Regions from separate parts of the Paenibacillus sp. FSL H7-0323 genome, predicted to be linked through region 2. Evidence: riboswitches for the same ligand, from Rfam matches in the RefSeq annotation. Region 2 holds a riboswitch; the other holds the start of a gene.
What was found. A riboswitch is a leader RNA that binds a small molecule or an ion and turns the genes downstream of it on or off. The one in region 2 is predicted to bind S-adenosylmethionine.
Positions count from the first base shown of each region.

Region 1 (7,087 bases), 3.0 Mb from region 2:
TTCGGGATGGCAACTTTTGCACCATCAGCCAACTCATCGATCGATTTGATTTTTTTGGAATAAGCTCCAAAAGGTTCAACGTGAACGGATGCAACAGAGACCAGGTCGGTTTTATTATTTTTGTTTTGGTCATCCAGATACGGTTGGTGTTGGAAAAAGTTAGCGTCTAACTCCTTCTCATCAAGCTGTACGTTAGGTTGAATATAGTCAGTGAATTCTTTGATTTCAAGTGTAATTCCATCTTTTTCAAGCAATGGAGCAATAGCCTTCAAAATTTCAGCATGAGGAACAGGTGAGGCACCAATCACCAATTTCACTGGATCTTTAGTAGGTTCACTTGTTGCTTCAGCGTTTGGTGCTGTTGTAGCAGCCGAGCTCCCAGCATTATTAGATGCATTGTTGTTACCGCAAGCCGCAAGCACCGCAACCAGTGTCAGGCTAAAAAATGTAAGTAGTACTTTTTTCATTGTAAATCCCCCTCTAATCTATATTTTGTATTGAATAAGGATATATATGGATGTACCTTATTTCCGTGTGTAATGTTTTACGAGTCGGTCACCGGCCATTTGTAGCAATTGCACCAGTACGACAATAAATATTATAGAAACAATCATAATCTCCGTCTCATAGCGGTGGTAGCCGTAACGAATCGCCAAGTCACCTAATCCGCCGCCCCCAACCATACCAGCCATTGCTGTATAGGAGACCAGTGTAACCAGTGTGATCGTAACTCCAGCGAGCAGACCTGGACGAGCTTCTGGCAAAAGAACACGCATAACGATTTGGTTCGTCGATGCTCCCATACCTTGTGCGGCTTCGATGACTCCGCGGTCTACCTCTCTTAACGACGTCTCTACCAAGCGGGCAAAAAACGGAGCTGCACCAATCACCAGAGGTGGAATCGTACCGAGTACACCAATGGAGGTTCCAACAACGGCTTTGCTGAAAGGAATTAGAGCCACCATCAAAATGATAAAGGGTACGGAACGTAGAATATTTACAAGTAATGATAAGACCGAGTAAGTTACTCTGATTACTATACTATTCGATTTCCCCCATAAATACAATAGAATTCCGAGTGGCAAACCAAGAATAATTGTGAACAATCCGGAAAAAAATATCATTTTTATAGTAGCAACCGTAGCATCCATCATTTCTTGCCAATTTAGATCTGCAAAATTCATTACGAAATCACCTCCACATCAAGGCCTTGCGCAATTAGCCTGGAGATCGTTACAGCAATCGCCTCAGCTGGCCCTTCGAACCGCACAATCATCTGTCCATAAGGCACATCTTTAATCGTTGAAATGGTACCATGTAAGATTGCAAAGCTTACACCCGTATCACGCACGACATCGGATAGTGCCGAGCCGTAAGTTTTTTCTCCGAAAAAAGTAATTTTGACAGCTTGAGAGTTATCCCCGGCAGCAGCATCAAGCGCCACTCGAAGAGGTCCTTCATTCTGTGTCTCACTGCGGATGAAATCGCGTGTAACCTCATGCTGCGGCTTGAGAAATACCTCTGTAACTTTGCCTTGCTCAACAATCCCACCACCATGAATGACCGCGACACGGTCGCAGATGCTCTGGATTACATGCATTTCATGTGTGATCAGCACAATGGTCAAATGGAATCTTTTATTAATATCGAGCAGCAGCTTAAGAATGGAGTCCGTTGTCTGGGGATCAAGCGCAGAAGTGGCCTCGTCACACAGCAGTACATCAGGGTCACTGGCTAGTGCCCGGGCGATGCCGACCCGCTGCTTTTGTCCTCCAGATAACTGAGAAGGATACTTACCTTTATGTTCTTCGAGCCCAACTAAAGCGAGCAAGTCTTTCACTTTTGTATCAATAGCTGTTCTAGATGTACCTGCAAGGCGCAGTGGAAAGGCAATATTATCGTATACGGTCGCCGAAGACAGCAAATTGAAATGTTGAAAAATCATCCCAATCTTGCGCCGCTGTTCCTGCAGCTGACCTTGGTTAAGACTGGTTAGCTCAACACCGTCTACCCAGACCTCTCCTTCTGTCGGACGTTCCAACAGATTAATGCAACGGATCAATGTACTTTTCCCGGCTCCAGAGTGGCCGATGACTCCGAATATTTCACCTTTCTCGATGTACAGATTCAATCCAGAAAGTGCTGTTGCCGCATTACTCCCTTTTCCATAAACCTTTGTTATCCCTTTTAGATTAATCAACTCTCGTCGCCCCCCCTTTATACTTCACTTATTCTATACAAAAAAACCTCCAACGATCGATGCAGATCGCAAGAGGCTCTGTGGGTTTATTAAGACAATGCCTTCTCATCTGCCAACGACCGCAACCTGCGCCATTGTAGGAATTAGCACCATGACATTTGTACAACGCTTCCCGCGCTGGATACAAATCGGTTGCCGGGCTTCATCGGGCCTATCCCTCCGCCGCTCTCGATAAGATAAAGTTATGAAATTATATTTTTTCTGAAATCGTACATACTTTAATGCAAGCATAAGTATAGTGAGTTTATCTATTTTTGTCAAAAGGAAATATATTGAACGTTTACGATTTTATGCTCTTTGCCTTGCTTATTTCCTTACGCAGCTGTTCATTGCTGTAGCTGAATGCCGCGATTAATGTCTTACAGTTCATTTCGAGCGATTGTTTTAAATCCTCAAGATGGCTATCCAGATCCTCGAGCTGAATTTTGTCATGCAGACCTTGGTGCCGCTGCCACAAATCATCCTGCATTTCGGAATTCATATAATGAATTTCAGCATTTCTGCGCTTGCGTAAATTCTCCAATGGATCGCGGTAGGAGTTCTTAATCTCTTCCAGTTGATCCGCTAATGCAGGATGCACATTCAATAATTGAAGCTGACGCAGCACTGTAAAGTAAGAAAAGTGCGTTTTTAATTTGGATGTTTTGAGATCATAAAAATGATTCAGTACCGTCCCAAGCTTGTCCAGAAGAGAGAAAACCCGGATAAAGCCATCTTTATAAAAATAAACATAACGTGCATAATCGCCCTGTTCCACCGGTGTCATATCATCCATATAACCCGCAATCACTAATTTCCGGTAAAAAGCGGCCGCGAACCAACTTTGCTCCAGTTCATCCAGAGAGGAAATCAGCCCACGTGTCCAAATCTCCAGCTTGCGGTATTCATGGTCATTATCCTCATGGGCACTCATTTCCTTGCGCAGCAATGCTGCAAAAGTGGCCATATTCTCCATCGCATCAGCCAACACACCGCTGTTCTTTCGAGGCGGCTCTCCAAGTAATACCCGCAGCATATCCCAGTCCTCCTAAAGTTTTGTTCAGCGTCTGCTTCCATGGACTGCTTCGTACAAAACTCGCGACGTAAGCATCGGCCAATCAGCTCCACGATATACCGATTTCCACTTTATTATTCCGCGGGTGAAGCACCTCTATCCACGGAGGGAATGTTCTACCAAGGCGGTGGAATCATTGGGTTCGTTACATTTTTTCCAGATACGACACTACTCGAGCGATTTAGCTGCCAGACTCTTACACTCATATAACATAAGACACCAAACAAACTGGCAATCAGCAAAATATGAGCCAAAGCGGCAAATATGTACAATCTTTCATTATCTAAGGTGTAAACCACAGCCGCCCCACTAAATACCTGCATCAAGCATAACAGCACTGCAGCTATACCTAGCGCTCTAAGCTCTGGATAATCCTTATGTTTCCAAAATGCTAAATGCCCGAGCAGCGCAGTAAGCATGAATAAGATTAAAGCCGCAATCCGATGCGTAAAAACAACACCTACTCCTCCGGAAAGCTCCGGAACCCATTCTCCATTACAAAGCGGCCAACCCGAACACCCGCCTTGTGAATCCGTATGACTTACAAAGGCTCCAATATACACGACAATATAAGAATAGATGGCAGTAAAACAGGTTAAATTGCGAAAAGCCTTACTTACGGGCTTCTTTTGAGCCTCCAGCTTATGATCATATTCACGTGCTTCATGCCATCTCTTGGTTCCAAGAGCCAACATCATAGCGCTCGAAAAGGCGATCAAAGAAAAACCCATATGCAACGCCATTACAGCAGCGGATTGGGATTTAATTACTGCAAGCGCTCCCATACCACCTTGAACGATGACGAATACTAAGGTCATAAATGCATATCCCAGCAAATCGCGCCGAGTACGGGCATAACGCCAAAAAGCAAACATCGAGGCAAGTGAGAATAACCCTGCCAAACCGCTAAACAAGCGATGGGTGTATTCAATCATCGAGCCTATAGTATAAGCCGGAATTAATTTTCCATGACAGAGCGGCCATTCATTTCCGCATTCCAAGCCCGATCCAGTCTTCGTCACTACCGCTCCTCCGAGTACAGCGAGGAACATGATAAGGCAAGTAAGATAACTAAGCCATTTCAACTGATTTGTCGTCAAAAATATCACCCGCAGTTTTTAGTAATGGAGAAGCAGCCAGACTTATATTTCAAAAAACCACCGCTTTTGCACAAACAGGCGAAAGCGGTGGTTCCTTAGGAATTACTTTTGAAGGCTTTGATGCACTTGGACCGCTTTATCAAGGAAATTCTCAATCTCTTCACGGGATTTGCGCAATTTATTAACGAATCTAACCAATTCCCGTCCATCCGAATATGCGACGAAGCTTGGAATACCCATAATATTTTGTTCTTGGCTAACATCGCCCACGGCATCAACATCTACCTCAACCAGTGTAAGGCGGTCTGCATAAGCCTGCTCTACCTCTGGGATAAAAGGATCGATAAATTTACAATCCGAGCACCAGTCAGCCTTGAAGATGGCCACTGTTAATCGAGGTGATTGAATGGCTACCTGAAATTCAGCAGGAGAACTAATTTTGTCCATGATTTACTCAGTCCCTTCTTCAATATCTGTCTATTTTCTACTCTTTAAGTGAAGCAAAATGCAGTGTAGAAGTCAAACCTATTCTCTCATACGAACACGTGCAGGCTGTAACTTCATCAGCGGATTCAATAATTTTTGCAACGCCCGCGGATAACTGGAGATTTCCTGTTTAGTCAGCACACCCAGCACAATAAGCAGTACTAGATAAATAACAACAACGGCTGCTCCTACAACAAGACAAGTGATCAGAAACGCCAAACGTGCAGGCATCAGATCCGTTAACAGAATCCCAGCTTCATTCAAGCCATAACCAATCCCGCCGGACACAAGTACCGCAATCGCGAAACCGCCCCAACGTTTGCCCATAATTTCAAATGGCACAATCGATTTCAGCATCCGTAAGTTAAGCAAAGTAATGACCACGAAACAAAGTGCTGTTGCACCGATAATTCCGTAGATGCCAAATACCTTACTAAGTAATAAGCTTGCCACTAATTTTACAATAATACCCGCTAACACATAATACATGGAAATTCGCGATTTGCCCATACCTAACAAAATAGAGTTCGTTGTCATCATCGTAATCTGAAAGATCGTTCCTAAAGTAAGCATGGCTACGATACCACTGCCATCTAAACTACTGAATAAGAGACCATTAACTGAATATGCAGCAACTACGAGTGATAGAACAATCGGTGCTCCTGTTAAAATAGAGATACGAAGCGCTAACGTCACTTGCCCTTTTAGATGTTTTTCATCCCGACGGGCATATGCAGCTGAAATAATTGGTATTAGTGAAGTGCTCAGTGCTATAGAAAGAACCGGCGGAATCCCGGCGACACTCTGTGCCCGACTCCCGAAAATACCCAAAGCACGTGTGGCATCAGCTACACCAACTTGTCCACTCAGTAACGGTACAATTAAAGATGTATCAATAAAGTTCACTACTGGAACCGTAACTGAAGATAGAACGATAGGAATGGATAATTTAAATATATCCTTATAAATTCCAAATAGAGGAAGCTTCGCTTCATTCGTTTCGTATAACGCAGTTTGCCCCTCACTACGCCGTAATTTCATAGCGTAATAGAGCATTACACCAAAAGCACCAACACTACCAAATACACTACCGAATGATGCTCCAGCAGCCATCCAAGTGTTGTCGTACCCTTTTTGTAACAATACAAATGCCAGAAGAACAGCTGTAGATACCCTCGCGATCTGCTCCACAATTTGAGAGATGCCACCAGCCATCATATTATTCCGCCCTTGAAAGTAACCACGCATCATTGCAATAGAAGGGAAGAGTAGGAGTGCCGGAGCTATGGCCCGGATCGCCAAAGTACTTTCAGGAACTTTTGCATATTCTGCATAATAAGGAGCACCTATGTATAACAATGCGCTCATAATTACGCCAACTACAACACCAAAGATTAATGCCGCCCGATACACCTGCTGAGCTTCATTTGGTCTATTCAGTGCATAACGCTCAGATACCATTTTACTTAATGTACTTGGAATCCCTGCTGTAGCCAGCGGTAATAACATTAAATAAACTGTGTTTGCCTGTGTAAATGAAGCATTACCAACATCATTAAATAAATGCTCCAGCGGCACCCGCTGGACAAGCCCGAGTACCCTTGCCACCAAAGCTGCAGCAGCAAGGATAAGCGTGCCTTTAACAAAAGACTCTTTCTTGGACAAACTCTTTCCCCTTCTTCACTGTTAAATTAAAACCGGGCGACCCATATAAAAAAGAGGACGACCATAATTACCTGCAACACGATTTTGACCAAGGTGCTGCTAAATAAGCCGAGTATGGAGCCAACACTTACCTTAGCAGCTTTAGACGGGGAAGATCCCACGATCAGTTCTCCAATAAAAGCCCCTAGAAATGGTCCAATAATAAGACCAAAAGCTGGAATAACGAAAGGTCCCAAGATCAGCCCGATCGTGCTCCCGATAATCGATGAACGTGAACCGCCAAATTTTTTGACACCCCACGCTCCTACAACATAATCAGCAACAAAAAGAACTACAACGATCAGTGTTTGAATAATCCAGAACCAAACCCCAAAGGGCTCAAAAGAAAAGAACCAGCCGTATACAAAAAAGGCAAGATAGATCGCTAACGCACCCGGCAGTATGGGATACACAGCCCCTGCCAATCCTACAGCAAACAAAACAATGATAAGAATCCAACCCAGGATCGTCAATTCCTTAACC
Region 1 is NZ_JBBODB010000001.1:3,809,902-3,816,988, forward strand. Features, by position in the region: gene MHH89_RS17285 (MetQ/NlpA family ABC transporter substrate-binding protein) at 1-467, opposite strand, end outside; gene MHH89_RS17290 (methionine ABC transporter permease) at 525-1,154, opposite strand; gene MHH89_RS17295 (methionine ABC transporter ATP-binding protein) at 1,184-2,200, opposite strand; SAM riboswitch class I at 2,303-2,438, opposite strand; gene MHH89_RS17300 (Cthe_2314 family HEPN domain-containing protein) at 2,541-3,275, opposite strand; gene MHH89_RS17305 (COX15/CtaA family protein) at 3,431-4,423, opposite strand; gene MHH89_RS17310 (thioredoxin family protein) at 4,517-4,861, opposite strand; gene MHH89_RS17315 (putative polysaccharide biosynthesis protein) at 4,940-6,565, opposite strand; gene MHH89_RS17320 (DUF456 domain-containing protein) at 6,592-7,077, opposite strand.
Region 1: linked by a shared signal. The riboswitch ahead of MHH89_RS17295 (methionine ABC transporter ATP-binding protein) and the one ahead of metA (homoserine O-acetyltransferase MetA) in region 2 are both predicted to bind S-adenosylmethionine.

Region 2 (7,087 bases):
GAGCTGCTGCAGATCCCTGGTGTAGGGGAAGGAAAGGTAGCCCAATATGGCACGGATTGGTTGGCTATAACCTCTACGGCTGCAAGGGAACACTCCTTTCCTTTGAATTGGGTACACCAAGAAATTGAGGAGGATTCTTTTGTATCCTGGCTCTATAAACAGAAAGAGGTCAAATATAAGAAACAGCTAGAAAGACTGCGATTACGGCGAATTCTGCTGCAAGGGATCGAGAATGGGTTAGGGTTAGAACAGCTTAAGGTGAACAGTGGAGTGAACCGTCGCGAACTGATTGAAGCGATAGAGGAGCTGGAAAGAGAAGGTTATTGCGTGGAGAAACTGATCGAGGTAGAACTGAGAAATGTGCCGCAGAATGAGCAGGAGGCGATATGGAATGCCTATGCAGAGGTAGGAGATCTTTTTCTAAAGCCAGTGCTGCATAAGGTGTATGGGGAGGATTTTTCAGCAGCAGAAGGGCTGGATAGCTATTATGAACGTCTGCGGCTGATCCGCATTCGTTTCCGGCGGGAGCAAGCTCCTAAAGTGGGCATGGCGACCAGTTTCTAGTAGCTTTTTATCATATCAAAAAGACGAAGGCTTCCTTACACCATAGGGTTAAAGGGCCTTCGTCTTGCCTATTCGTCCGTTTATTTTCATAGCCATTCTTTCTTGCGGAATACATACAGCATCCCACAGCCTAACGTCAACATTAGACCTATAACGGCAAAATAACCGTATTTCGTATGCAATTCCGGCATATGATCAAAGTTCATCCCATAGATTCCGGTAATTACGGTCAAAGGCATGAATATCGTTGTAATCGCGGTAAATACTCTCATAATTTCATTGGCGCGGTTGGCGATACTGGATTGGTAGGCCTCACGTAAGTTGCCCATGAGATCGCGGTACGTCTCAAAGGTTTCGGATATTTTAACTGCATTTTCATAAATGTCGCTAAAGTATTTCTGCAGCTGATCATCAATCAGACGGAGGTCTTTTTTATTCAGGGTATTGATAACCTCTTTCTGTGGTCCCAGCATCTTCTTTAACCATAAGATCTCACTTCGCAGACCGATAATCTCACTCAGATGAGATTTCTTGGTATGCATTAGGATATCCTCTTCAAGCTTCTCAATCCGGGCTTCAATTCGGTCACCTACGGAGAAATAATTATCTACGACAAGGTCGATAAGCAGGTAAAGGAATTGGTCGGGTTCGCTAACCTCTTGTTCCCATAACATGGGCTTCAGGACGCGTAGCTCGTGAATCTTTTGTTTCGTTACAGTAATAATATAATGTCTGCCCAAGAATATATTGAGCGCCCGCAGGAAGATTTCCTCATCATCAAAGCGGATGCTGTTTACAACAATAAAGTAATGACTTTCGTATATTTCGATCTTTGGACGTTGATCCTCTTCACTAAGGCAATCCTCAACAGCGAGATCATGCAGGTTGAACAGGGGCTGAAGCAGCTCCAAATCCTCCACATCTGCATCAATCCAATAGAACCCTTCTGTTGGGGGTGTCAATGTTTCATCAATTTCATCAATAGGTGTAAAAACCCCTGCATTCACCAGCCGGATTTTCATCTGATTCCACTCCTTCTATCCCCGGGTCTTCACCAGGGACTGCTAATTAAGCACAGAGAAAAAATCAGCTTGGCCGGCGTTACAATCAATACAAGAGGCCGAATGACGATTCGAGGGCATGAAGAAGAACTGCTCCCGCCGCCGGCAAGCTGATGATTATCCTGTGTGGTTGCTCATTCTGTACACTTAATTGCGAGCTCGGGTCGCCTTCCATTCTTCTTCTCACCTCTTCTTTTCGTTCAGGTATGAAATACTTGTCTAGTATAACAACGGAGTATGCCTCTTTCAAGCAAATTTATTGTTACTTTGAGGCTACTTCAGCATTGTATGGACTTGACGAAAAGGAGGTTCATGATTTAAAGTAAATTTTAAAGAAATTTAATTGAATACAGCTAAATCTTATCAAGAGCAGGTGGAGGGACTAGCCCTATGAAACCCGGCAACCGGCGTGTGAACGCACGGTGCTAATTCTTGCGGAACTTTGCTGACGACTAAACCTCGTCCAAAAGTTTCTGGCAGATGAGAGAGGCGCATATGACTGTAGATATGACCTTTCTCGTTTTCCGAGAAAGGTCTTTTTATTGTTCAGAAAGCCGCGATGTGACATCATAACCTAAATACAGTTAAGGAGTGGAAAGACAATGCCAATTAAAATTCCCGACAGTTTACCAGCAAAAGAAATACTATCCGGTGAAAATATTTTTGTGATGGATGATAGTTTGGCTTTCCATCAGGATATCCGTCCACTAAGGATTGCTATTCTGAATCTCATGCCGACTAAAGAAACGACGGAGACTCAATTGCTGCGTTTAATAGGAAATTCACCGCTACAGGTTGACGTTACCTTGCTGCATCCACGCTCACATACTTCTAAGAATACTTCTGCTGAGCATTTGAGAAGCTTTTACAAAACTTTTGACGAGATCAGCCACCGCCGTTTGGATGGTCTTATTGTTACAGGAGCACCCGTAGAGCAAATGGAGTTTGAGGAAGTATCCTATTGGGAAGAGCTAAAAGAGATTTTTGAATGGAGCAAGGATAATGTGACCTCGACCATGCATATCTGTTGGGCGGCACAGGCAGGGTTGTATCATCATTTTGGTGTTCGTAAAGTGGCTTTGCCTGAAAAATGTTTTGGAGTATTCTCCCATACGATTAATCAAAATAACATTAAATTGCTGCGCGGCTTTGACGAGGTATTCCATGTACCGCATTCCCGTCATACCGATGTCTCCCGCGAAGATATTGAGAGCAATCCAGATCTGCAGATTCTGGCGGAATCCGAAGAAGCTGGTATGTATCTAGTAGCTACGACCGACGGCAAACAAATATTTGTGACCGGACATTCCGAATACGATCCATTATCCTTGAAATGGGAATATGATCGTGATTTGGAGAGGGGCATGGAGATGGCCTTGCCGAAACACTATTTCCCTAAAGATGATCCAGAACGAACACCTCCTGCAGTGTGGCGTGCACATGCCAACTTATTATTCTCTAATTGGCTCAATTACTATGTATATCAAGAGACACCTTACGATATCGACCCGATTGTTTATTAAGATCAGCGCTACATTACAATTTAGGAGGCATTTATCATGGACGACAAACTTAGGATTGAAAGTAGACTGGCACAAATAGGTTCACAAGAAGATCCGGCTACCGGAGCCATTAATTTTCCTATCTATAATGCTACGGCATTCCGTCACCCGAAGCTTGGGCAGAGCACAGGTTTCGATTATAGCCGTACCAAAAGTCCAACCCGTTCCGTACTAGAGAATGCGGCTGCGGAATTGGAGTCTGGTGATGCAGGTTTTGCCTGTAGTTCTGGGATGGCAGCTATTCAAACCATATTTACCCTGTTTGGGCAAGGCGATCACTTGATCGTTTCGCTGGATCTTTACGGCGGGACCTATCGTTTGTTGGAACGAATTATGTCCAAGTTTGGAATCACTGCTTCCTATGTAGACACGAATGATTTGGATGCGCTTGAGGCTTCACGTCTTCCAAATACGAAGGCGATATTTATTGAAACGCCAACGAATCCTTTGATGATGGTTACGGATATTGCGGCCGTAGCTACTTGGGCCCGTCATCATGGGCTGCTCACAATTGTAGACAATACACTGCTGACTCCATTTTTCCAGCGTCCTCTGGAATTAGGTGCGGACATTGTAGTTCATAGTGCTACCAAATATTTGGGCGGACACAATGATGTACTTGCTGGTCTTATTGTATCTAAAGGAGCTGAATTATCCGCTGAAATAGCGATTCTACATAACTCTATTGGCGCTGTGCTTGGGCCAACAGACAGTTATCAGCTGATGAGAGGCATGAAGACACTGGCCCTGCGTATGGAACGGCACGAGAGCAATGCGCTAGCAATTGCCCGCTATCTACAAGAGCATCCGGCGATTGCGGAAGTGTTCCATCCAGGCCTGCCGGATCATCCGGGATATGAAATCCAGAATCGCCAGTCCTCGGGCAATACCGGAATTTTTTCTTTCAAATTAAAAGATGCCAGATACGTAGAACCTCTGCTTCGTCATATCCGGCTTATTGCCTTCGCGGAGAGCCTCGGCGGGGTTGAATCGCTAATGACCTATCCTGCAGTACAGACGCATGCCGATATTCCTGTGGAAATTCGGAATGCGGTGGGTGTAGATGATCGATTGCTGCGCTTCTCGGTTGGCATTGAACATGCGGAGGATCTAATTGCTGATCTTGGTCATGCTTTGGAGGCTGCGCGGGCGGAAATCGAAACGAAGTAAAAGTAACGGCAACCCAGATCGGCACCGAATTGCTGGAAAATATCGAGGATCTATCTCAACGTTGATTTAGAGCTGGTGTTGGACGAAGGATGAAATAGAGCTGTCTCATAAGCCGGGAATTGGCTGCTGGGATAGCTCTTCTTTTTGGACTTTTTGCTATTGGACACAGCTGACCTTAGACACAGCATTATTACACATTTGGAATGTTAACGGACTCCACAGCAGCTATTGCGCTAAAAACCTGCCTTCATGAGTCTCTTGTCAAGGAATAGCGTCGCTGGAGTCCATAACTATGCTCCAAAGGCTAAATACTAACTAATAACGTCATCTGTGTCCGGCAGCCTCCAGGAATTTTGATTCACCGGGTGCAGGCAGCAATGTAAAGACTCTTTCTGCTGGATGGTATCTTGCTAAGAAAGTAAAAAGTTTTTCAAGCTGTTCAGATTGTGATACGATGAGGAAATGAACTGTTCATTTATTAAAATATAAGGTATAAGTTACATACTATACTTTATCCTTATGTTACTACGAGAAACGGTTGTTATCTCTAAAGGACGACAACGTTATTTTTCTTGTGATTTTGTGAATCTACCATATCCCTAAGGGTTTAAAAGGAGGATGCGAACGATGAGTACGATAGATCTTATTTTGGATAAAGCCCTGCGGGGTGACCGTCTCCAATTGGAAGATACCATCCGACTATTCGAGAGCAACGAAATTGAGAAAATGGGTGCTGCTGCAAACACTATTATGGAACGCTGGCATCCGGACCCGTTAGCCACATTTGTAATTGGCCGTAATATTAACTATACGAATGTATGTGATGTGTACTGCCGTTTTTGTGCTTTTTACCGCAGACCAGGCTCGGATGAAGGCTATGTGCTGCCAGATGAAACGATTTATCAAAAAATTGCTGAAACGATTGCTGTTAATGGTACAGAAATTCTTATGCAAGGTGGAACTAATCCTAACCTTCCATTTAGCTACTATACAGATATACTGCGCGGAATTAAGCAACGTTTCCCTGAGATTACAATGCACTCCTTCTCTCCTGCGGAGATTATGAAGATGAAAGAAGTATCAGGATTACCGTTGGAACAAGTGGTTCGTGAAATTCATGCTGCGGGTCTGGATTCCTTGCCAGGCGGAGGTGCAGAAATTCTTGATGACCGTACACGCCGCAAAATCAGCCGGCTAAAAGGCTCGTGGCGCGAGTGGATGGATGTAATGCAGACAGCACATAAAGTGGGTATGAATACAACAGCAACAATGGTGATTGGGCTTGGAGAAAGTATGGAAGAACGAGCTTTGCACTTACTACGTGTACGTGAGGCTCAGGATGAGTGTATTGCCAACAAATATGATTCTGAAGGTTTCTTGGCCTTTATCTCATGGACATTCCAACCGGACAATACGAACCTGAAGCTGGACAGACAAACGCCTGAGGAATATCTGAAGACGGTAGCGATCAGCCGCCTTGTGTTGGATAATATTAAGAACTTCCAATCTTCTTGGGTCACTATGGGGCCAGAGGTCGGCAAGCTCTCCTTGCAATATGGCTGCAACGATTTCGGCAGCACAATGATTGAAGAGAACGTAGTATCTTCTGCGGGTGCGACTTACAAGGTAAACATCGAGTCGATTACTCAGCTGATTCGCGAAGCAGGCAAAGTTCCAGCACAGCGGAATACACGTTATGATATTCTGCGGGTGTTCGATGATCCTAATGCGAAGATTGATAATGATTTTGTAATGCAGAACTAATATATATTAATTATTAATCAACGCTTGATGCTTGTTAATCCTTAAGTGGATTACTGAGCATCAAGCGTTTTTTTGTAAGGTTAGGTTTACGATCATTAGCAAGTCTTATTGCAGAACACATCTGAATCTTCGCTTGTTATATCATCCGCTAGGCGTACGGACCCAGTGGACCTTAATTGCAAATTCAGCGCTTCTTGAGTCGGGGTTCGGACCCCAGCGACGCTATTCCTTGAAAAGAGCCTCATATAGGCTGGTTTTTAGTGCAATAGCGACTGTGGGGTCCGATAGCATAGGGAAAATCGGAAAATGTGGCGTATAAGAGCATCAGTGTCCGATAGAGCTGAAGTATACGAACATTTTGAACTAAGGTTAACTACATAAACTAAGGTTGGTGTGGAGTACGCCTTTTAACGAAATTTTTATAAATGTGAACATAAAATTATTTTTATTTCTTTTTACCCATTCACATTATTATCCAAAAGTGATATCATAATCATATCAAAAGAATATCTAGTGGGGGTGCTTTTATGAAAGAGAAAACGCTTCGTCCTGTCAGTGGATTTTGGGTTCTCGCCTTAATTGCAGTTTGTTTAGCTGGGGGAATTTATGGTGCGGTTCAAGAGTATGTCGCAGTGCCAGTCATTCTGTTCGTTGTAGCTGGGGTATTATGTACAAGTGTTACGGTTGTGCAGCCCAATAAGTCGGTTGTAGTTACCTTTTTCGGGCAATATGTAGGGACTATCGTGACAAGTGGCTTGTTTGCAGTCATTCCGTTCAGTTTGCGCAAGACGGTTTCCCTCCGCGTACGTAACTTTAACAGTGTCAAGCTGAAGGTTAATGATGTGGAAGGTAATCCGATTGAAATTGCTGCAGTTATCGTATTTAAGGTAATTAACTCTGCAAAAGCGCTTTTTGATGTAGATAAATATATGGCGTTTGTGGAAATTCAAAGTGAAACAGCGCTGC
Region 2 is NZ_JBBODB010000001.1:6,825,327-6,832,413, forward strand. Features, by position in the region: gene MHH89_RS30320 (HRDC domain-containing protein) at 1-564, shown strand, start outside; gene corA (magnesium/cobalt transporter CorA) at 651-1,586, opposite strand; SAM riboswitch class I at 1,983-2,112, shown strand; gene metA (homoserine O-acetyltransferase MetA) at 2,228-3,148, shown strand; gene MHH89_RS30335 (PLP-dependent transferase) at 3,185-4,357, shown strand; gene mqnC (cyclic dehypoxanthinyl futalosine synthase) at 4,985-6,121, shown strand; gene MHH89_RS30345 (SPFH domain-containing protein) at 6,649-7,087, shown strand, end outside.